DNA from 3 places in the Saccharopolyspora sp. NPDC047091 genome. Region 3 is predicted to be linked to each of the others. Evidence: riboswitches for the same ligand, from Rfam matches in the RefSeq annotation. Region 3 holds a riboswitch; each other region holds the start of a gene.
The links. Region 3 has a riboswitch for cobalamin ahead of ABZ805_RS26690 (ABC transporter substrate-binding protein). Riboswitches for the same ligand answer to the same signal wherever they lie in the genome.

Region 1 (4,661 bases), on a different contig from region 3:
GCCTTCGGGTCCACCGAGTAGAAGTTCCGGCCCGTCGGCAGCACGTTGATCAGGCCGCGCAGCGGGGAACCGCTCGGGCCCGCGGGCACGTAGCCGCCGTCGAGGGCGTGCAGCGTCGCGGTCATCTCGTCGGTGGTGGCGTCCAGCCGCGGGACCACCTCGGTGACGGCGAACTCCAGCACCCGCACCACGTCGTCCGGCGCGTCGCCCAGCACCGAGCGGCACACCTCGACGACCGCGCCGAGCTCCCAGCCGCGTTCCTCCATGCCCGCGACGAGGGCGTGCGCGGAGGTCTCCACGTCGTCCACGGTGCCGCGGGCGACGCTGCCGTCCTCCGCCATGCCCAGTGCCTCGCGCAGGCCGGGCAGCGCGCCGCTCCGCCCGCCCCACACCTGCCGGGCGCGCAGCATCGCCAGCACCAGGTTCACCCGCGCCTCCCCGGTCGGGGCGGCACCCAGGACGTGCAGGCCGTCGCGGATCTGCGCGTCCTTGATCTCGCACAGCCAGCCGTCGACGTGCAGCAGCATGTCGTCGAACTCGGCCTCGTGCGGGCGCTCGTCCAGGCCGAGGTCGTGGTCCAGCTTCGCGGCCTGCATCAACGTCCAGATCTGGCTGCGGATCGCGGGCAGCTTCGCCGGGTCCATCGCCGAGATCTGCGCGTGCTCGTCGAGCAGCTGCTCCAGCTTCGCGATGTCGCCGTAGCTCTCCGCGCGCGCCATCGGCGGCACCAGGTGGTCCACCAGCGTCGCGTGCACCCGGCGCTTCGCCTGGGTGCCCTCGCCCGGGTCGTTGACCAGGAACGGGTACACCAGCGGCAGGTCCGCCAGCGCCGCGTCCGGTGCGCAGGACGCCGACATGCCCGCGGTCTTGCCGGGCAGCCACTCCAGGTTGCCGTGCTTGCCGAGGTGCACCATCGCGTGCGCGCCGAACTCGTCGGTCATCCAGCGGTAGGCGGCCAGGTAGTGGTGGCTCGGCGGCAGGTCCGGGTCGTGGTAGATCGCGATCGGGTTCTCGCCGAACCCGCGCGGCGGCTGCACCACGACGACGACGTTCCCGGCGCGCAGCGCGGCCACCACGATCTCGCCGTCCGGGTCGTGCGAGCGGTCCACGAACTGCTCGCCCGGCGGCGGACCCCAGTGCTGCTCGATGCTCTCCCGCAGGTCCTGCGGCAGCGTCGCGAACCAGTCGGCGTAGCGCTTCGCGGGGATGCGCACCGGGTTGCCGGACAGCTGCTCCTCGGTCAACCAGTCCGGGTCCTGGCCACCAGCGGCGATCAGCGCGTGCACCAGCGCGTCGCCGTCCTGCGCGGCCACGCCGGGCAGCGCGTCCGGGCCGTCCACCGGGCCGATGTCGTAGCCGGCCTCGCGCAGCCGCTGGAGCAGGCCCACCGCGCTCGCCGGGGTGTCCAGGCCGACGGCGTTGCCGATCCGGGAGTGCTTCGTCGGGTACGCCGACAGCATCAGCACCAGGCGCTTGTCCGCGGCGGGCACGTGCCGCAGCCGCGCGTGCTTCACCGCGATCCCGGCGACGCGGGCCGCGCGCTCCGGGTCGGCGACGTACACCGGGAGGCCTTCGGCGTCGTTCTCCTTGAACGAGAACGGCACCGTGATCAGGCGGCCGTCGAACTCGGGCACCGCGACCTGGGTGGCCATGTCCAGCGGGGACAGGCCTTCGTCGTTGTCCTCCCACGCCTCGCGGCTGGAGGTCAGGGTGAGGCCCTGCAAGATCGGCACGTCCAGCGCGGCGAGCGCGCCCACGTCCCACGCCTCGTCGTCGCCACCGGCGGAGGCGGTCGCGGGCTTCGTGCCGCCCGCGGCCAGCACCGTCACGATCAGCGCGTCCGCCTCGCGCAACGTGTCCAGCAGGCCCGGTTCGGGGGCGCGCAGCGACGCGCAGAACACCGGCAGCGCCTGGCCGCCCGCGTCCTCGATGGCGTCGGAGAGGGCGTGCGCGAACGCGGTGTTGCCCGCCATGTGGTGCGCGCGGTAGTAGAGCACCGCGACCTTCGGGCCTTCGGTCCGGCGCGGGGTCCGCTCCAGCAGGCCCCACTTCGGCGTCTCCACCGGCGGTTCGAAGCCGTGGCCGGTGAGCAGCACCGTGTCGGACAGGAAGTTGAACAGCTGCGTCAGGTTCTCCGGCCCGCCCTGCGCGAGGTAGCCGTGCGCCTGCGAGCAGACGCCGCCCGGCACCGTGGAGCACTCCATCAGCTCCGCGTCCGGGGCCTGCTCACCGCCGAGCACCACGACCGGGCGCGGTCCGGCGAGCAGCGAGTCCAAGCCCTCCTCCCACGCGCGGCGGCCGCCGAGCAGCCGCACCACGACGAGGTCGGCGCCCTCCAGCAGCGGCGGCAGGTCGTCCACGCCGAGCCGCGCCGGGTTGCCGAGGCGGAAGTCCGCACCGCTGGCGCGTGCGCTGAGCAGATCGGTGTCCGATGTGGACAGCAGCAGGATCATGCGGCACGCTCCCGGCTGAGCAGGGACGCGGGCGTGCGGGCAGGACGCATGGTCAACCTTCCTCGGGGTCCTCGCCCCGGAGTCGTCGGCACCCGGTGTCGCACCGGGCGGTGGCGGCGCCGGAGTGTCCTGGCTCCCGGATCGCCGCTCGCCCCGTGCCTTCCCACCCGCGCGGCGCGCGGGCAGTGGCCTCGTACTCGGAGTTCGCTCCCCGGTGACAGTGGCGGGACCGCGCCGGACTCGCACCGGCTTCCTCCGCACGTCGCCGCCGACAACTCTCCGCAACGGGGCGATCGTTCGTCAAGTGGCCGGTCGTGCGGTCGCGCGAGAGATCCCGCACTCGACGCGTCCGGCCGTCCGGTGAGGCGCATCGCGTTTTGCGGACGTGATCCGGGCGGGACGTAGTATCGACGGTCGCCGGTGCGCCCCCGAGTCCGCGCACCCCGGACAGCGGCGTCGTGCGCTGCGAGTTCCGGACCAGACCATGATCGACGAGAGCGGGGACGAGCGTGCCGCGACGAGCCGGACCCGACGCGTGCCCCGGCGCGCTGCGGGTGCACGAGGCCGCTGACGGGGGACTGGCCCGCGTGCGGGTGCCCGGCGGGCGGCTCGCGGCGCGGCAGGTGCGGGCGCTGGCGACCGCGGCCGCGCTGGGTGACGGCGGCTGGGAACTCACCTCGCGGGCGAACATCCAGGTCCGCGGGCTGTCCGCGGCGGCGGTGCCGGAGTTCGCGGAGCTGCTCGGCGCGGCCGGTCTGCTGCCGTCGCCGACGCACGAGCGGGTGCGCAACGTCGTCGCCTCGCCGCGCACCCGTCCGGGCGCGCTGGACGTGCGCGCGGTGGCGGTGGCGCTGGACGAGGGGCTGCGCGCCGACCCGGAGCTGGCGGAGCTGCCCGGGCGGTTCCTGTTCACCGCGGACGACGGCGGCGGCGAGGTGACCGCGCTGGGCGCGGACGTCGCGCTGCACCCGGCGGACGGCGCGGTGGCGGTGCTGCTCGCCGGGGCCGACCTCGGGCTGCGGGTGTCCGCGGCCGACGCGGCCCGCGCCGCGGTGCTCGCGGCCGCCGCGTTCCTCGCGGAACGGGGCCGGCTGGGCGCGGAGAGCTGGCGGCTGGCGGAACTGCCCGGTGGCGCCGAGCGGATCGCCGACCGCATCCGGGCGGAATTCTCCTGCATGGCGGCGGAAACCGCGGTCGCGCCCGGTGATCCGGTGCGCACGCACGCGGAGCTCGGCGTGCTGGCCCGCGCCGACGACCGGGTCGATCTCGCCCTCGGCGCGCCGCTGGGACGGCTGGACGCCGGGCAGATCGCGGTGCTCGCCACGCAGACCGAGGAGATCGCCGGACAGGCCGAAGGCAGCGCCGAACAGGCCGAGGACAGCGCCGCGCAGGCCGAAGGCAGCGCCGCGCAGACCGCCGCACCGCACCCGCTGCGGCTCACGCCGTGGCGCGCGCTGCTGCTCACCGACGTCCCCGCGGACGAGGCGCCGCGCAGGCTCGCCGAGCTGGACGCCGCCGGGTTCCTCACCGACCCGGGCGCGCCGCTGGCCGGGGTGACCGCCTGCGCCGGCAGCCCCGGCTGCGCGAAGTCCCTCGCCGACGTGCGCGCCGACGCGCGGCGCACCACCCGGCCCGGCCCGCTGCCGGTGCACTGGGCGGGCTGCGCGCGCCGCTGCGGCCGACCGGCCGGACCAGGAGTGGAAGTGCTGGCCACCGAGGCCGGCTACGAGGTCGGCGGGCACCCCGCCGGCGAGACGTCCGCCGCGCTCGACGCGGCACGGAGGGCAGTGTGAACACCGCAGACAGCACCGGCGGCTACGAGTACGTGCGTGACGGAGCGGAGATCTACCGCCGCTCGTTCGCCACGATCCGCGCCGAAGCGGAACTCGACGGCATGCCACCGGAAGTCGCCCAGGTCGCCGTCCGCATGATCCACGCCTGCGGCATGGTGGACCTGGCCCGCGACATCGCCTGGTCGCGGCGCGCGGTGCTCGCCGCCCGCGAGGCGCTGCGCGGTGGCGCGCCGGTGTTCTGCGACGCCGCGATGGTCGCCGCGGGCGTCACCCGGCGCAGGCTGCCCGCCGACAACGACATCGTCTGCACCCTCGGCGACGAGCGGGTCCCCGGCCTCGCCGCGGAACTCGGCACGACCCGCAGCGCGGCGGCGATGGAGCTGTGGCGGGACCGGCTGGAGGGGTCCGTGGTCGC
Region 2 (4,661 bases), on a different contig from region 3:
GGCTTCGACGGCGTGGACCACCTCGCCGCCGCCGAGCGCGGCATCCCGGTGGCGAACCTGCCCGGGTTCAACGCCGACGCGGTCGCCGACTGGACCGTCGGCTCGCTGCTGTCGCTGCTGCGGCACTACGCGGGCGGGCACCGCAAGGTGGAATCCGGCGGCTGGGGGCCGGAAGGGCTGCGCGGCCGCGACCTGGCGGCGCTCACCGTCGGCATCCTCGGCTTCGGCAACATCGGCCGCGCGGTGGCCCGCCGCCTGGACGGGTTCGGCGCCCGGGTGGTGGTGCACGACCCGGTGCCGTCCGAGCCGGGGCGCGAGTACCTCCCGCTGGCGGAGGCGGTGGCCGCCGCGGACGTGCTGAGCCTGCACCTGCCGCTGAACACCGCCACCCGCGGCCTGATCGGTGACGAGCTGCTCGCGCGGATGCCCCGCGGCGGGTACGTGCTCAACGCGGGCCGCGGCGGAGTCCTCGACGAGCGGGCGCTGGTGCGGGCCCTGGACTCCGGGCGGCTGGCGGGGGCGGCGCTGGACGTGTTCGAGCAGGAACCGCTGCCCGCGGACTCGCCGTTGCGGGGACGGGCGGACGTGCTGCTCAACCCGCACACCGCGGGCGTGACCTGGGACGCCTACCACAACCTCCGCGGCGCGCTGTTCGCGAAGCTGGGCGCCGTGCTGGCCGGGGAACGGCCCGCCGACGTCGTCAACGGGGTCGAGCCGCGGCCCCGCTGAAGTTGGCGGGTTCTCGTCATCGGGGCCTGTTTTCGGGGGCGGGGGCGCCGGTGGTCCTGGTCCGCTCGGGGCAGCCGGTGCGCCGGGCCGGTCGCTCGATTCCTGGGCGGTACGGCCGAAGTCGCGTTCCTGCCGGAGGCGTCCGCTGGACGCGCGGGACATCATCAGCGCGTCCAGCGGGGAGGGCGCGAGTTCTCCGGATCGACCCGATCCGGACCGGATCAACGGCAGGCGTGATGAGTGTGAACGAGAAGGTTGCGGTGGCCCGCATCGGCGCGGTTCGGCTCGGCTCGATCGGCTTGGCCGTCGTCGCCGCGCTGTCGCTGGCGGGATGCGGCGGCGTGCAGGTCGACTCCCCGAAGGACGTCGCCGGTGAGAAGTCCTGCGACCTGGTGCCCGAGCAGACGGTGCACGAGCTGGGATTCCACCTGGGCGGCAAGGACGACGCGGGCACGTGCACCTGGAGCACCCCGCGGGACAGCGTGCGGCTGGAGGTCGGCGTGGTCGCCGACCGGTCGTTGCAGGACTTCCAGGACGAGGCCGACAAGTACTCCGACTTCGGCGAGCTGACCATCGGCGGGCACCCGGCGGTGCGCGCGAACTCCGGTGACCCGAAGGCCGACGGCACCTGCGAGCTGGTCGTGGCGGCCGCCTCGGACCAGGCGGTGTCGGCCAAGGCGAAGATCCCGAGCGGTGCCACGGCGGACCCGTGCGAGCTCGCCCAGCGGGCGCTGGACGCGGGCGTGCCTTCCTGGCCCGCGGCCTAGTCCGCGGCGCGGGGCGGGAGGTTTCGGTGGTCCCGTTTCGGTGACCGGCGCTCGCGAATTCGGCGGGCCCGCGTTCGGTGCGTCCCGCGTCCGTCGCATCCCGCGTCCGGTGGTCCCGCGCTCGGTGGTGCGGTGCCGCCGGGCGCGGGAGTCGCCGATGTCATATTCGCGGATGGCGATGCGTGCACCGGTGTCCGCCACCTGCGACGACACCCGTTCCACCGGCCGCGGTGCGGGTTCCGCGCGGTGGCCGCGGTCTTGACATCGGACACCGGGGCTGCGAACTTCTGACCCGTTCCAACGACGGTGTGCAGGAAGCCGGTGCGAATCCGGCGCGGTCCCGCCACTGTGAGTGGGGAGTCGACCTCCATCCGAGCCACTGCCGGTTCCCGGCGGGAAGGCCGGAGGCCGGCGCCGATCCACGAGCCAGGAGACTGGCACCGTCGTGCCGATTCGTGCGGGGTCGCGGAGCCCCGGAGGAGGTACGTGGTGTCGCGCATCGCCGCATCGCGCCGGGAGATCCGGCGCATCGTCCACATCGGACATTAGTCGTCCCCGCGGGTTCGTCCCGCCGCTGTGCGTTCCGTTCCGGTTCCTGCTCGGGGAGACACGTGCGTCCTGCCACCACTGAACGATCCTATGTGGACTCGCTGGTCGAGTCCGCGCTGTCCGGCCACTTCCGCGATGCGGGCGGGAACGGCCCGGCGGAGCTCTCCGCCGCCGTCGCGTTCCTGACCGTGCAGGCCGCCCGGCACACCGGTCGTGGCACCGGGTACGTCAACACCGTGCTCAGCGTCCGGGTGGGGGAGGCCGTCGGCTCCTGCGCGGTCGAACCCGGTTCCCTCGACGAGGAAGCGGTGCGCCAGGTCGTGGGCCGCCCCGTCGACGAACTGCTGCGGCACCCGCTGCTGCCGGTGCGGGTCGCCGCCCTCGACGCCTACCTCGCCGCCCGCACCTCGCACGCCGCGCACCCGCTGTCCCGGCAGGTGGTGATCCCCGCGGGCGATTCACTGGCCAAGTCCACCGCCCGCGCCCGTGCGGTCGCCGCGATCACCGCGGTCCCCGACGGCGGCCGGGTCGCGGTGATCGGCGTGGTGAACTCGCTGCTAGCCGCGCTGCGGGACCGCGGGCTCGACTACGCGCCCTGCGACCTCAAGGGCGGCCTCACCGAGTGGGACGAGCCGATCAGCACCGACCACGCCGCCGCGATCGACGGCGCGGACGCGGTGCTGGCCTCCGGCATGGTCCTCGGCAACGGCACCTTCGACGACATCGCCGCGGCCTGCGCCGCCCGCGACCTGCCGCTGACCCTGTTCGCGCAGACCGGTTCCGCGGTGCTGCGGGAACTCGTCGGCGGCCCGGTGCGCGCGCTGTCCGCCGAGCCGTACCCGTTCTTCTGGCTCTCCGGCGAGGCCACCACCGTGCACACCTTCCAAGCCGCCCGCGCCACCGAGGTCGTGCGGTGACGGGTCGCGCGCCCGCCCGCTGCGACTCGCCCCTGGACCTGATCGGCGGTACCCCGCTGCTGCGGGTCACCGCGCCGATCGCGTTCCCGCACCCGGGGTTCTGGGCGAAGCTGGAGAGCGCCGCGCCGGGCGGCATGAAGGCCCGCGCCGCGCACGCCATGCTCACCGGCGCCCGCGCCCGCGGCGAACTGCGGCCCGGCGGCACGGTCGTCGAATCCACCAGCGGAACCCTGGGCATCGGACTGGCCTACGTCGGAGCGGCGCTGGGCCACCCGGTGGTCGTGGTGGCCGACGCGGAGCTCGACGCGCAGACCCGCGCGCTGCTCACCGCGCACGGGGTGCGGGTGGAGCTGGTGCGCGCACCGCACCCGGTGGGCGGCTGGCAGCGCGCGCGGCTGGACCGGGTCCGGGAGCTGCTGGCCGAACTGCCCGGCGCGTACTGGCCGGACCAGTACGGCAATCCGGACAACGTCCGCGGTTACCGCGCGCTCGGCCACGAACTGCTCGACCAGCTGCCCGACGCGGAAGCGGTGGTGTGCAGCGTCGGCACCGGCGGGCACAGCGCGGGCATCGCGCAGGTGCTGCGCGAACGCGCCCCCGGGGTGCGGCTGGTCGGGGTGGACGCGGCGGGCTCCACGGTGTTCGGCGATCCGGTGGCGAAGCGCGTGATGCGCGGCCTCGGCAGCAGCATCCACCCCGGCAACGTGGACTACCCGGCGTTCGACGAGGTGCACCTGGTCGGTGCCGCGGAGGCCGTCGCCGCCTGCCACCGGCTCGCCGCGGACGCGTTCGTCACCGGCGGGTGGAGCACCGGTGCGGTGGCGCTGGTCGCGTCCTGGTGCGCCCGCGAGCTCGGCGCGGACCGGGTCGCCGCGGTCTTCCCGGACGGGCCGCACCGCTACTGGGGGACGATCTACGACCCGGACTTCCTCGCCGCGCAGGACTTCCCGGAACCGGTCGCCGAACCGGTGGACGCGGACGGCATTCCGTCCGAAGTGGACAGCAAGACGACGTGGAGGAGGTCGCGCAAGGTGGTCGATCCGTGTGCCCGGCGAGCCGACGGCCCGGCGGAATGCCCGGTCTGCGAGGTGCGGCCGTGAACCGCGCCGCGTTCGCCCGGCTGTCCCCGGCCGCGAAGCTGCTGGTGATCAACCAGTTCGGCATCAACGTCGGCTTCTACATGCTGATGCCGTTCCTGGCCGCGTACATGAGCGGGAATCTCGGCTACGGCGCCGCCGTGGTCGGGCTCGTGCTCGGGGTGCGGAACCTGAGCCAGCAGGGCATGTTCCTGCTCGGCGGTACCGCCGCGGACCGGCTCGGCTGCCGGCCGATGATCATCGCGGGGTGCGCGCTGCGCGTGGTGTCCTTCGGCCTGTTCGCCGTGTTCACCACGCTGCCCGGCCTGTTCGCCGCCGCGATCCTCACCGGTCTCGCGGGAGCGCTGTTCAACCCGGCGGTGCGGACCTACCTGATGCACGAGGCGGGGGAGCGGCGCGCCGAGGTCTTCGCCGTGTTCAACGTGTTCCAGCACGCGGGCACCCTGGTGGGACCGCTGCTGGGCGCGGCGCTGCTGGCGGTGGACTTCCGCGTCATCGCGCTGGTGGCGTGCGTCGCGTTCGCGGTGCTCACCGGGGCGCAACTGCTGGTGCTGCCGCACCGCGAGGTCGAGCCGCAGCGGCAGAGCGTGCTCGGCAGCTGG
Region 3 (4,661 bases):
GCACGATCCGCACCACCGCGGGCAGTTGCAGCAACGCGACCGCGACGAGCAGCGCCGCCCCGGTCCTGGTACCGGTCGCGGCCAGCACCATCAGCACCAGCAGTCCGGGCAGCGCCAGCACCAGGTCCAGCCCGCGAGTCAGCCACCGGTCGATCCACCGGTGGGGCTGCCCGACGGCGGCCAGCGCCAGCGGCACCCCCACCAAGTAGGTCAGCAGCAGCGCGCCGCCCGCCAGCACCAGCACCGAACCGCCGCCGTGCAGCGCGAGGGCCAGCACGTCCCGCCCGAGCACGTCGGTGCCCAGCGGGTGGTCCGCGCCGGGCGGCAGCAGCGGGACGTGCGCGGCCCGCACCGATCCGCCGCCGGGCAGCAGCGCGGCGAGCAGCGGCCCAGCCAGCGCCGCCAGCAGCGGGACCCCGAGCAGCAGCCATCCGGCGGCCCGGCTCATCGCGTCCCCGCCCGGAACCGCCGCGCCACCAGGTCGATGCCGAGGTTCAGGCCGATGGTGATCGCCGCGAACAGCAGCGCGTAGCCCTGCACCACCGGCAGGTCGCGCGCCTTGACGGCTTCGACGAATCCGGAGCCGAGGCCACCGAGCGCGAACAGCGCCTCCACCACGACGACGCCGCCGAGCAGCCCGTCCACGGTGCGCGCCAGCTGCTGCAGCACCGGCCCGAGCGTGTTCGGCAGCACGTGCCGCAGCACCACCTGCCGCTCGCCGAGCCCGGCGCGGCGCACGTGGGTGGCGTACTCGGCGCCGTTCGCGGTGACCACACCGGTGCGGACCTGGCGGGCGAGCGAGCTGAGCTGCTTGGCGACGAGCACGCCGACGGGCAGCACCAGCACCGCGGGCTGCGTCATCAGCGCCCACCCGGACAGCCCGCCCGCGGTGGCGGGCAGCCAACCGGCCTGCACCGCGAACACCCCGACGAGCAGCAGCGCGAGGGCGAACTCGGGCACCGAGTTCAGCAGCACCACCACCGAGTTCACCGTCCGGTCGAACCGGCTCCCGGCGCGCAGCCCGCTGCGCACGCCGAGCCATCCGGCGAGCGGCAGCACGATCAGCAGCGTCAGCGCGGTGAGCAGCCCGGTGGTGGCGGCGTTGCCGGTGATCTCGTCGAGCACGGGCCTGCCGGTGCGCAGCGAGGTGCCGAGGTCGCCGTGCAGCACCCCGCCCGCCCACTGCGCGAACCGGGTGCCCCAGGGCAGGTCGAGCCCGAGCCGTTCCCGCAGCACCCGGACCTGCCCGGTGTCGGCGTGGTCGCCGAGCACGACCTGCGCGGTGTCGCCGGGCAGCAGCGCGGTGAGCGCGAACACGCCGACGGCGACCACCGCGATCTGCACGAGCGCGACGCCGAGCCGGGGCAGCACCGCGGCGGAGACCCGCGCGGCGGGCGCGATCAACCCACGCTCACCCGGTCGAACCTGGCCCAGTCCAGCGAGTTCGGCGGTGCGCCCCGCACTCCGGAGACGGCGGTGGAGGTGGCGACGTTCCAGCCGCTGAACCCCCACACCACGTTCCCGCTGCTCTCCCGGGCGAGCCGCTGCGCGCGCACCAGCAGATCGGCGCGGTGCGCGTCGTCGGCGGTGGCGAGCGCTTCGGCGTAGAGCGCGTCGAACTCGGCGGACCGGTATCCGGTGTAGTTGTTGCTCCCGGCGTCGGAGGTCATCCGCTGCCCGAGGAACGTCGGCACCGGCAGCGCGGCGGTCCGGGACAGCGAGGCGACCCCGTGCTCCTTGATGTCGGAGAAGTACGTCTCGGACGGCCCGATCCGCGGCGACACCCGCATCCCGGCTTCGCCGAGCTGCTGGGCGATGAGGCTGGCGGCGGATTCGAAGTAGGGGTCGACGGAGCTGGTCTGCAACTCCCAGCTCAGCCCGTCGACGCCGGCCTCGCGCAGCAGCGCCCGGGCCCGGCCGAGGTCGCGCGTGGGCGCGGGCAGATCCGCCGGGTAGTACTTCAACCCGGCGCCGAACAGGTCGTTGCCGAGCCTGCCCTGGCCGCTGAGCGCGATGTCCAGCAGCGCCTGCCGGTCCAGCCCGGCGCGCACCGCCTGCACCAGCCGCGGATCGGAGAACGGTGGCCGGTCCACCTTCAGCAGCAGCGCCTGCATGGTGCCGAACGGCGCCGAGTGCACCCGCGCCCGGCCGCCCTGCTCCAGCAGCCGCACCGAGTTGGCGCTCACGTCGTGCGCGTAGTCGACCTGCCCGGACAGCAGCGCGTTGACCCGCGCGCTCTCCTGCTCCATCGGCACGAATTCCAGCTCGGCCGGGGTGGCGGGTCCGGACCAGTGCCGGTCGAAGCGGGCGAACACGGCGGGCCCACCCGGTTCGAACGAGACGAAGCGGAACGGCCCGGAGCCGACGGGCGCGGTGAAGTCGGTGGTGCCCGCGGGCACGATCTCGGTGGCGGGGGCGCCCCACGCGGAGGGGAATTCGAAGTTCGGCGAGCCGAGCACGAGTTCCAGTTCGGTCGCCGAGATCGCCCTGCTGGCGCCGAAGTCGACGTCGGCGAAGTGCGAGGCGGCCTGCGCGGCGGTGGCGTCGTCGGCGATGCGCCGGTAGGTGAACAGCACGTCCTCGGCGGTGACCGGTCTGCCGTCGTGGAATTCGGCCGGGCGCAACCGGATCCGCCACCGGGTGCCGGTCGGGTCGGGCTGCCAGCTCTCGGCGAGCCGCGGCACCACGCTCATGTCGTCGGCGTACCCGACGAGCGTGTCGAACAGGGCTTTGGCGCGGGCCTGGTCGACGAACAGCGAACCGGTGTGCGGGTCGAGCGATTCGGTGGCGCCACCGGCGGGGAACGCCAGCCGCAGCCTGCCCGCACTCGTCCCGGAACCGCCCGCGCAGGACACGAGGGGAACCGCGGCGATCGCGCCGGCCACGCCCGCGAGCAGCCGCCTGCGGCCGAGCACGCCGCTCACGCGGCGCGGAACGGTTCGGGGACCGCGAAACCGGGTGTGTGCGGGAAATCCGGGTGCACTGCGTACCTCCTCCGGGGCTCCGCGACCCCGTGCGAATCGGTACGACGGTGCCAGTCTCCTGGCTCGCGGATCGACGTCGCGCCCGGCCTTCCCATCGGCTGCCCGACAGTGGCCCTGGTGGACGCGGCTCCCCGTTCACAGTGGCGGGACCGCACCGGATTCGCACCGGTTTCCTGCACACCGTCGCATTGGAACGACTCGTCAACTTTTCAGCCCGCGTCGTCCCTTGTCAAGGAAGTGTGAATCGCCCGGCATCCCGTCACCGCGGGTCGCGGCCCGATCGCCCACCGCCCGCGGACGGCCGGGCCGCAGCGGCGATCGCCTTCCGGAGAACGGCGGCGCCGCTCGGCCGCTGGACGGTCGAGGGGATTCCCGCGTTCGGCGGCGGAGGGCCCGCGGAACGGCGGCGGCCGCGCCCGCACCGGACAGACTCACGGCACCCGCCGACGATGACGAGGAGCCGCCATGCCCACGCCCGGTTTCCCACCCGGAACCCTGGACGCCACCGGGTATCCGATCTGGCTGTCCGAACTGGACGTGCCGGGACCGAACCACACCGCGCACCTGGTGCGCGACCTGGAACCGGTGCGGGCGCTGGAGATCCTCGGCGCGGATGCCGCGTCGGCCGCTCCGTGCACGCTGCCCGAGCAGCGGCCGGACGAGTTCACCTCGCTGCCGCGCGCGGCCCTCGGCGACCCGCAGTGCCTGTCGGTGCTGCTGGCGACGCGCATCGGCGGCTGGACGCTGGTGTTCGACGACGCGGGCAGCACGTTCCAGGTGGGCGGCCTGGACACGATGCGCGCACTGCTCGGCGGGATGCGCACCGGCGACTGGTCGGCGCTGCAGGACGAGGCCCCGCCGCGGCCCGCCGCGCAGGCTCCCGCCGAGGCGCTCTCCGCGTCCGGCGGGCCCGCGGTGATGCTGCACGCCAACATCAGCGGGCTGCTCAGCATCGACTACGCGGTGGACGGTTCCCGGGTCTACAGCACGACTTCCGACGACATCGACCACGAGACCGAGCCGCCGCCCGCCGCGGTGCGCGCGGCCGCGGCGGCCGCGGGCATCGTCGAACGTCCCCATCTGGAACCGGGCGAGACCGACGAGGCGGCGGTGACCCGCATCGGCTGCGCGCTGGCGGGAGTGACGTGGACGATGGACGACCTGCGCGCGGCGCCGCTCCTCGCGGTCGCGCTCGTCTGATCACCGACGTCCGGTTCCGCCGCGCGGCTCGGGTGGTGTTGCCGGGCCGCCGCGCGGGACGTCGGTGAGTTCGGGTCCTCGGTCGAGTTTCGGTTCGCGCGGCGGGACGTCCGCCGGCGGCCGGTCAGGCGAGCGCGTCGGCGACGAGGTCGCCGAAGGTGCGGTACTTCGCCGGGGCGCCGTCGGCGGTGTCCCAGACGCAGGCGGTCCAGCCGCCGTCCGCATCGCCGGAATCCGGGCTCAACACCCAGTACACGCCGTCCTCGTGGTCGGCGATGAGCAGCGAGCGGCGCAGCACGGCGAGTTCGTCGGCGAAGAAGTCCAGGTCCGCCCAGGCGTCCATCAGCTCGGCGCGGAGGTCCTCGAACCTGCCGACGCCGTCGAGCCGGAACAGGCCGTGCAGCTCGTCGCCCGACTCGCTCCAGCCGTCGCTGACCAGCAGGAAGTTCCGGAAGCTCGGCGGCAGCGCGCATCCGA

Region 1: another riboswitch for cobalamin. It lies ahead of cobN (cobaltochelatase subunit CobN); the one in region 3 lies ahead of ABZ805_RS26690 (ABC transporter substrate-binding protein).
Region 2: another riboswitch for cobalamin. It lies ahead of ABZ805_RS24200 (hypothetical protein); the one in region 3 lies ahead of ABZ805_RS26690 (ABC transporter substrate-binding protein).

What each region holds. Positions count from the first base shown of each region.
Region 1 is NZ_JBEYUS010000023.1:31,783-36,443, reverse strand. It holds gene cobN (cobaltochelatase subunit CobN) at 1-2,453, opposite strand, end outside; cobalamin riboswitch at 2,576-2,709, opposite strand; gene ABZ805_RS12875 (precorrin-3B synthase) at 2,963-4,246, shown strand; gene ABZ805_RS12870 (precorrin-8X methylmutase) at 4,243-4,661, shown strand, end outside.
Region 2 is NZ_JBEYUS010000071.1:8,650-13,310, reverse strand. It holds gene ABZ805_RS24210 (2-hydroxyacid dehydrogenase) at 1-729, shown strand, start outside; gene ABZ805_RS24205 (DUF3558 family protein) at 972-1,496, shown strand; cobalamin riboswitch at 1,786-1,954, shown strand; gene ABZ805_RS24200 (hypothetical protein) at 2,138-2,962, shown strand; gene ABZ805_RS24195 (PLP-dependent cysteine synthase family protein) at 2,959-4,062, shown strand; gene ABZ805_RS24190 (MFS transporter) at 4,059-4,661, shown strand, end outside.
Region 3 is NZ_JBEYUS010000092.1:2,604-7,264, forward strand. It holds gene ABZ805_RS26680 (ABC transporter permease subunit) at 1-448, opposite strand, end outside; gene ABZ805_RS26685 (ABC transporter permease) at 445-1,404, opposite strand; gene ABZ805_RS26690 (ABC transporter substrate-binding protein) at 1,401-2,924, opposite strand; cobalamin riboswitch at 3,015-3,182, opposite strand; gene ABZ805_RS26695 (hypothetical protein) at 3,450-4,184, shown strand; gene ABZ805_RS26700 (SMI1/KNR4 family protein) at 4,309-4,661, opposite strand, start outside.